Regions from separate parts of the Desulfitobacterium metallireducens DSM 15288 genome, predicted to be linked through region 1. Evidence: riboswitches for the same ligand, from Rfam matches in the RefSeq annotation. Region 1 holds a riboswitch; the other holds the start of a gene.
The links. Region 1 has a riboswitch for thiamine pyrophosphate ahead of thiD (bifunctional hydroxymethylpyrimidine kinase/phosphomethylpyrimidine kinase). Riboswitches for the same ligand answer to the same signal wherever they lie in the genome.

Region 1 (4,426 bases):
GAAACGGATTTTTCCCGGAGTTGGACGAGCGTTACTCCGCCAAGAATCGCGTGTTCAATGGATTGGCATAAGTCACGACCTTTTAGAGTTTCACGGTCGGTGACAAGATATAAACGATAATCGACATCTGATTTATTCACAGGTCACTTTACACCCTTTCGCTAAACTTTCAGGGGTCAGATTATAGATTTTATCTAAGAGATGGATTTTAAACGTACCAATTCCCTCATCTGGGGTAAGCGATTGCTGAGCAAGCTCACCGGCAAGCCCCATGGAGGCGATTCCGGCAACAGTTGCGGTTAGATAATCTTGATTTGCACCACAGTAAGAACCGATGAGGGAAGTAGACATACAGCCCGTCCCGGAAACATCGGACAACATGCGGTGGCCGTTGTCGATTCGGCAAACTTGCTTACCATTGGATACGATATCTGTTTTACCGGTGATCGCAATAATGCAATTCCATTCAGTAGCCAGTTTCTTCGTAATGATTTCAGCATTTTCTTCACTTGCGACAGAATCAACGCCTTTTGTTTTAACATCAAGACCGGCTAGCACTTTGATTTCTGACATATTACCGCGAATGACGGTGGGTTGTACTTCTTCAATGATTCGTTGCGCTGTCTTTGTGCGCAGAGTCGTAGCTCCAACGCCTACAGGATCAAGAATAATGGGGATGCCCAGCGATTTCGCCTTTTTCCCAGCAGCGAGCATACTTTCGATCGTTCGGGAATTCAAAGTACCTATATTGAGAACCAAGGCAGAAGCAATGCTCACCATTTCCTCTACTTCAGATAGCTCATCCGCCATAACCGGAGAGGCACCAATCGCGATGGTAATGTTAGCGCAGTCATTGACGGTAACATAATTCGTGAGGTGATGGACAAGTGGGCTTTTCTCTTTTACGGCGGATAAAGCAGCCGTTAATTTCTCTTGTATGTTCATGAATAAACCTCCAAGCTAATTCTAATCGTTCAAAAGTCCAGCCTTCTGATACAGGCTATAAAAATGATGCGTTGGTCCGACGCCTTTGCCGATGGCTAACGAATGCTCAATCGCGATCGTAATATACTCCTTCGCTTGGGCAATCGCTTGCTCGATACTCATTCCGCGAGCAAGATTTGAGGCGATTGCGGAAGACAAGGTGCACCCTGTTCCATGCGTATTTTTGGTGTTAATTCGGGCAGATGAGAAAGGAATGAATTCTTTTCCAGTGAAAAGGATATCCGTGGAGTCGTTTTCAAGGTGACCGCCTTTAAGCAAGACGTTTTTAGCACCCATCTGGAAAATCGCTTTTGCAGCATCCTTCATTTCTTCAAGGGTATGAATGGAACGGTGGGACATTACTTCGGCCTCAGGAATATTCGGGGTAACAACTGTAGCGAGGGGTAATAATTCCTGAATTAAAGTTAGCTCAGCGTCGGGATTTAAAAGGTGGTAACCACTTTTGGAGACCATGACTGGATCGACGACGAGTTTTTCCGGAGCATACTCTCTTAACTTTTCCGCGATGATCTTAATGGTGGGAATTTGAGAAACCATCCCAATTTTAACGGCATCGACAGAGATATCATCAAAGATAGCATCGATTTGTTTAGCGATAATATCAGGATCAATATCCTGAACCGCAAACACGCCTTGGGTATTTTGAGCAGTGACAGCAGTGATCACACTCATTCCGAAAACACCATGAGCGGAGAAAGTCTTCAAATCAGCCTGAATTCCGGCACCCCCACTACTATCAGAGCCCGCGATGGTTAAAACGTTTTTCATGACAAAATCCTCCTTAGGGATAAAAACGAATGATTTAAACATATAAAAAGAGCACAACTCCAGGTAGGGCTGCGCTCTTCTTGTTACAGAGTATTGCTCACCTACGCTGGGATTATCCAGATCAGGTTCAAAGGGTCTTAGACTTCATCAGGTCTAAATCTCAGCCGGCCTTTTCCAGCTCCCCTGCCTAACTATGAGGTTAGATATTGGTTAAAAAATAGCACGTAATCCGTTAAAAGTCAAGGTAAGGACTGGAAGCTGGAAAGATCGATAACAGGGAAAAAGATAGGGACATTCGGATGAGAACTTGAACGTTTCCTATAATCGTGCTAATCTTTACTTATTATGAAGTAGTTCTGTAAGAAGAATGTAACTAAATAGAGGGAGCTTAAGGAATTGAGCTGAGAGGGCAGTTGAGACCACTGCCGACCGTGATACCTGATCTGGATAATGCCAGCGGAGGGACAGTAATATTGGAGTAAAAAACCGCTCATTTTCTAATGAACGGTTTTTATTATTAATTTTTAACAGAAGGAAGTAGAATTTGATGAGGGTAGACTCAGAAAAAATGGTTGAAGACATTTTTGACTATATCGAGAAGTTTAAAAATAAAGCGAGTAACTCTCCGGAGATTAGTGACGATTTTAATGCTTTAGCTCTCAAACTTTTTCAATTTCAATATCAATGGAATCCCGTCTATAGAAAATATTGTCAGCTTCGTCGCAAGTTACCCCTAACCGTGAAGAGGTGGCAGGATATTCCCCCGATTTCTTATCAGATGTTCAAGGAGTCTACTTTAGCGTGTGAACCTATCGACGAGACGATTCCTGTTTTCATGACGAGTGGCAGTACCAATCCGGAAAAAAAGGGGCGTAATTATCATCCCACTTTTAAGGTCTGGGATGCATCGATGATTTTTCCTTTTAAAAATTATGTTCTTCCGGATCGGGAGAAAATGAGGATTTTAGTATTGTCCCCGGGCGATGATGTAAATCAAAACTCTTCCTTGTCGCGATATCTATCTCGAGCGTTTAAGGAATTGGGCAGTGAGGGAAGTCAGCTTTTCTTCCATCAAGACATCGGGTTTGATATGCCAACCTTAGTTGCTGCGCTTAAACAAAGCGTCGCAGAGCAGGAACCCGTTTTACTGCTGGGCGCGACTTTTGCTTATGTTCATTTCATCGATTATTGTCAGGAGCAAGGGGAGAAGTTCCAATTGCCGAAAGGAAGTCGGGTGTTTGATACAGGCGGCTTAAAAGGGCAAGCACGTGAAGTGATGACGGATGAATTATATGAATGGTTCAAAGCGTTCTTTGACGTTCCACGGGAGCTCTGTATCAATATGTACGGAATGACGGAGCTCTGTTCACAAATGTATGATCGCACAATTGAAACGTATCTCTCTGGGGGTCAGGTCATTTATGATAAAATCGGGCCAGCCTGGACCCAAATCCAGGTTTTAGATCCGGACACGCTGGAAGCTGTTCCTGATGGTGAAATAGGTTTGCTGGCTCATTATGACTTAGCCAATTGGAATTCGTGTTTAGCTGTTTTAACAGAGGATATGGGATACAAAACTCCAGACGGTTTTGTTTTGCTCGGGAGATCGAAGGGGGCTGAGCCCCGCGGGTGTTCGATTGCGGTTGATCAGTTGATCGCTGAGCAGAGGAAGTGAGGAATATGGAACACCAGTTAATTCCGGCTTATTTTGTCCCTGAAGGCCTTACATTTGACGCTTATCAGGAACGACGGTACGGTGGGTATACGCTTCAATTTCCTGAATTAAATGGAGGAATTGTAGCTGAAGTTTGTGCTGAGGTGATTAAGCATCGTAACGCATATTTAGTCAATTTAACGACGGATCAAATTATTGAACGGATTGATCAAGCAGTTCAACTTTGGCTAAACCCAGATTATCCGTTGCGTAAAATTGCTGAACATGTGCTTCCTCCTCTGACAGGGTATGATGGGGAAACAATTCGCTTAGAATTAAAACGCTACATGCGTGGATTTCGAAAAAAGGATATTTATCGTTTTTTAGATGAAGAGTTCGATAATCCGAGCTTACTGGATGGCTTTCGGCCTCGAAAAACAGGGGGGATGAGCCGGGTATATGGACCAGAGCTGATTTTTCATGTTTTCTCTGGAAATGTCCCGGGTCTGCCCCTTTGGAGCATAATCATGGGGCTTTTGCTTAAATCCGGAGGGATCGGGAAATCTTCTTCGGCGGAACCTTTGTTGCCCGTGCTTTTTGCTCAAAGCTTAGCTCAGGTTGATCGGGAATTGGCGAATTGCTTCGCGATTCTTCCGTGGAAAGGGGGCACGGCTGATTTAGAAGAGCCGGTGCTTAAGTCGGTTGATGCGGTTATTGTTTATGGTTCGAGTGAGACGGTCCAGAAGCTTCGTAAGAAGGTTACTAAGAATATTCCGGTATTGGGTTACGGACATAAGGTGAGTTTTGCCGCGATCGGTAAGGAGGCGTTAACGGCTGATCGCTACCAAGACACGGTTCACCGGTTAGCTCATGATGTGATGGTTTATGATCAGCAAAGCTGTTTATCGCCCCAAGCCGTCTGGGTTGAAGAAGGTGGGGCGATTAGCGTGAGGCAATTTGCTCAGTTACTCGCCGCTGAACTCGAGAATTACGAAAAGC
Region 2 (4,426 bases), 420 kb from region 1:
TAAGAGAGTCTTAATAATTTAAGAATTTAAGGAGGTTCGTCGAATGAGCAATATTCGAACTATTAATAAAATTATTACCGGGGAAAGGGCAACCGATGGTGCTGGCGTAAAGTTAGTCAGAGTTATTGGCTATGATGATACTCAAGATTTTGATCCCTTCTTGATGATGGATGCCTTTGATTCTGTTAATCCAAACGACTATACTAAAGGTTTCCCGTGGCATCCTCATCGAGGAATAGAAACAGTTACCTATCTTATCAAAGGAGATATAGAACATGGGGATAACCTAGGGAACAAAGGAAGTATTCTTGATGGAGATTGTCAGTGGATGACAGCTGGTTCAGGAATTATTCATCAAGAGATGCCGAAACGGAGTGAGTGGTTGTTTGGAGTTCAACTATGGCTTAATCTACCTGCTAAAGATAAAATGGTTTCACCACAGTATAGAGGAATCCAAAAGCACGATATTCCTATCGTGGATGAGGAAGATTCCAAAGTCCATATTATAGCGGGAAACTATAAGGGAATACCAGGTGCACTGGAAGGAGATTATGTTAAACCTCTCTATTTTGATGTAGAAGTAAAGAAAGATAGGGAATGGACTTTCGAAACGGAGGAAGATTCCACCTTATTCATTTATATTCTTCAAGGAGAAGGTTTCTTTGATCCCCAGAATGAAGCGTTTATTTCGGAAAAGCATGCGGTCCTATTTAATAAAGGAAAAGATTTCCGAGTAAAAGCTTCAAATCAAGGAATTCGGTTCTTACTTTTATCCGGGAAACCACTCAAAGAGCCTATTGCCTGGGGTGGTCCAATCGTGATGAACACAAGAGAAGAGCTGGATCTTGCGTTCAAAGAACTCAATGAGAATAAATTCGTCAAATAAGTAATAAAAGCTGTTACGCAACGTTATTTGCTAAACAGGTGTTTCATCGAAGTCGCTAAGAAATTTCAATAAAAAGGGAGATCACTACTACTTAAGAAGTAAGTGATCTCCCTCGATTTTTTTGTTGGGTTATTATTTAGTTTTCTTTTTTTTCTTTTTTTGTCCGGGTTCAGATCCTTTAAAGCTCACGGCCCCATGGGGACAACTTTTGATACAAACCCCACAGGCGACGCATAAATCTGGATTTACATAAGCGGGTCCTCGACTAAGAAAACCTAATTTCTCCTGGGTGATCGCTTTCTCGGGGCAAGAACGTTTAGAAGGACACAACGGTGAACGATCACATTTTATGGGATCAACATATGCTGCTTTACTCACAACTCCCACTCCTATCTATTTAGTGGATATATACCTGATGGGGGTATTGCTACAAGCATACTATAAAACGTGCAAAGTGACAATGCGGTTAGGATAAAGCATCATGAATTATCACTTTTTTTAACGTTAAATAAATTACTGCAACAAGAATAAAGACCATAATCGTCGGTGAGCCCCATTCGACATTGACGAAGTATTGATAAAGGAATGTTCCAAAAGCCGCGATGAGGATGCCTAACGTATTGAGCTTTGAGCTCTGCCCTTTATAATGGGTAAGATACTCGATAAAGACGATCGTGTAGACTGGAATGAAGACACTGCCGATCATCAGTAGAAAGCTTTCGAAGTTTTCGATCGGGAAGACAAAAGCAATCATAAGAGAAATTAACGAATAAAGGACAATCATTAGATTTTCGTTTTTAAATGGAAAGAGTTGTTTAGAGGAAATGACAGCCGAATAAATATCCATAAAAGCAGTTGTCACCGTAGCAATGATGATGATAAAGCCAGCGATAAACTTCATATTGCTCTGCACGATATATTCGATAACATCCATCCCCGTATGGAGAGTAATGAGGAAGCCTAGAAGATACATAAGCATACTGCCGATAAAGTAGCCGATGAAGCTGGAGAGAACGACCCCTCTTTTGCTTTGCCCATTTTTAGTGTAATCTCCAATGAGTGGTAGCCAGGAAATAGGCATGGCAATGGAGAGTTCCACCGCAGTCGCAAAATTCATCTGTCCAGTTATTGGAGGGAGGGATTGCATATCAATGCGGAAAAAGATCATGACGCTCAGGACAAGCAGAATAAGGACAAAAATATCATTGAGGGCTTTGGAATAGTTATTAAAGAAAAAGGCCCAGATTAAGACGGCAAAGCCCATTATAATCATGGAGACCGGTAAAGATAGATTAGCGATTCCGCCAAAGGCTCTTCCCGCTTGGATAATCATGACTGTACCCCAACCAATGAGTTGGAGAACATTTAGGAAAGCAATAACTTTTACTCCTACTGGCCCCAGGGAGTCGCGGACTTTTTCCATGGCTGTTTTACCGCTTTGAAAAGAGATATAACCGCCAAATGCCAGAAGCAAAGTGCCAATCAGGTGTCCGATAAGAATAGCAGCTAAGCCTTTCGCCAGTCCTAATGGAGCGGTTAGCCCCCCGGTATAAATTTCAGAAATTGAAATGGCTGCTCCAGCCCATAAAAGAAACATTGATGAATTCTTAATCTTCTCCATTTGTGTTCAACCCTTTCTGTTATAGAACTTAAAATGTATTAGTGCGAGTAATTTCTGTTATCAAGTCAACAGTCTGAGCACCATTTAATGCTCCATTCTATCTTCCCCCCCCAACAACCTGTTTAAGAAAATAAAAAGACTTACCCGAGGGGTAAGCCTATTCCTATCTTTGAAATCCACATTTACGCGGACAGTCTTCAGCATCCCTACGCTGGTGTTAACCAGATCAGGTTCTAAGGGTTAAGATGATTCTTTCTCAGCTCCCGACGGAGCACCCCCTGCACTATTCAATTATATAGAACTCTGAGGAAAATTATAAGTCTCTTTTTGATGATTGTAAATAGGTGATTTACGATAACGTTATATTCTAACCATTCTTAACCGAGCGAGGAAAGGAGTTGACCTTCTTCCATCCTCCTATTTGTTATGAAATTAAAAAACTCTTCGCCGGAGAGTGGGGTACTCAATAAAAAGCCTTGAACCACGTTACATCCCATGTCTGATAGAATAGAAAATTGCTCAGGCGTTTCTACACCTTCGGCGACTGTGGAAAAGTTAAGACTCTTGGCCATAATCAGGAGAGCTTTTAACATTGCTCTATCGCGCACTTCGAAGGCGATATCCTGAATGAAAGATCGGTCTATTTTTATGGTGTGGACAGGGTATTTCTTCAGATAACTTAAGGAGCTATAGCCTGTTCCAAAGTCATCAATCGCAATCTTTATGCCTATGGACCTAAGATTGTTCAATATACGGATCATCTCTTCAGGGTTAGAAAGAGCGACACGTTCAGTAATTTCTAGTTCAAGAAATTGCGGTTCGAGCCCTGTCTCGGCAAGAATTTGCTGAATCTTTTGATAGCAATGACACTCTTCCAACTGGATGCAGGAGATGTTGACTGCGACAATGATCATATGTCCGGCATCATGCCATCGTTTCGCTTCTTGGACAGCTGATCTTAACACCCATTCTCCAATCGGAATGATGATTCTTGTTTCTTCAGCTATAGGAATAAATTCGTTAGGTGGGATCAGTCCCATTTTTGAATGGTTCCAACGAATTAAAGCTTCAGCGCTGGTTACTTCTCCTGTCTTAGCATCACATAGAGGTTGATAAACAACGGTAAATTCATTCCGTGCTAAGGCACTTTTCAAACCGGATGCTAAGCGAGTCTGGCGTAAAAGTGCCTTGCCCATTTCGGGTGTAAAAAAGGTATAATTGCCGTTGCCACGTGCTTTAGATTGATACATTGCAATATCGGCATGTTGGAGCAGCATGGAGGGGTCAATACTATCTTGAGGGTAGAGCGCAATTCCTAAACTTGCTGATATTTTATATTCCAGCGTATCTAGTATTATCGGTTGTTCTATGGTTGAAAGGATAGCTTGGGTGATGTTCGTGACTTCCTCAGGTGAGGAAACGCCATCTAAAAAGATGATGAATTCGTCTCCGCCTAGGCGCGAAATAAAATCTTCTCCCCGAATAATTTGTTTTACACGCTGAGCAATTTCGAAGAGGACTAAATCTCCGATGCGATGTCCTGCCGTGTCATTGAGATTTTTAAACTGATCTAAATCACAAAAAATTAAGGCAAACATTCGATCTGTGTCCTTAGCTTCTTGGAGCGCTTCATCCATCCTTTGCTCAAACGCACGGCGATTAGGAAGAGCAGTTAAGGTATCGTGATTAGCCAAGAATTCAAGATCTTGACTGAGTTTCTCTAATTCGATTTGCTTTTTTTCCCTATGCCGCATTAAGAATCCAATACTCAGGGTTACTGTGGTTATCGCGATGGCAATTGCGAAAGTAACATTAAAGTTATTAAAGCTATATTCTTCTGGGTGAAGGAAATATTCATGAAGCTCATAAGAAGACTGCAATAGCACACAAAAGAGTCCGGTCAAGATGCCCGTTTTATA

Region 2: linked by a shared signal. The riboswitch ahead of cytX (putative hydroxymethylpyrimidine transporter CytX) and the one ahead of thiD (bifunctional hydroxymethylpyrimidine kinase/phosphomethylpyrimidine kinase) in region 1 are both predicted to bind thiamine pyrophosphate.

Annotation. Positions count from the first base shown of each region.
Region 1 covers NZ_CP007032.1:608,089-612,514, forward strand. Annotated here, with positions in the region: gene thiE (thiamine phosphate synthase) at 1-140, opposite strand, end outside; gene thiM (hydroxyethylthiazole kinase) at 133-945, opposite strand; gene thiD (bifunctional hydroxymethylpyrimidine kinase/phosphomethylpyrimidine kinase) at 967-1,773, opposite strand; TPP riboswitch at 1,855-1,968, opposite strand; TPP riboswitch at 2,144-2,255, shown strand; gene DESME_RS02940 (LuxE/PaaK family acyltransferase) at 2,321-3,448, shown strand; gene DESME_RS02945 (acyl-CoA reductase) at 3,454-4,426, shown strand, end outside.
Region 2 covers NZ_CP007032.1:1,023,550-1,027,975, forward strand. Annotated here, with positions in the region: gene DESME_RS04905 (pirin family protein) at 44-886, shown strand; gene DESME_RS04910 (4Fe-4S binding protein) at 1,019-1,264, opposite strand; gene cytX (putative hydroxymethylpyrimidine transporter CytX) at 1,353-2,483, opposite strand; TPP riboswitch at 2,694-2,796, opposite strand; gene DESME_RS04920 (putative bifunctional diguanylate cyclase/phosphodiesterase) at 2,885-4,426, opposite strand, start outside.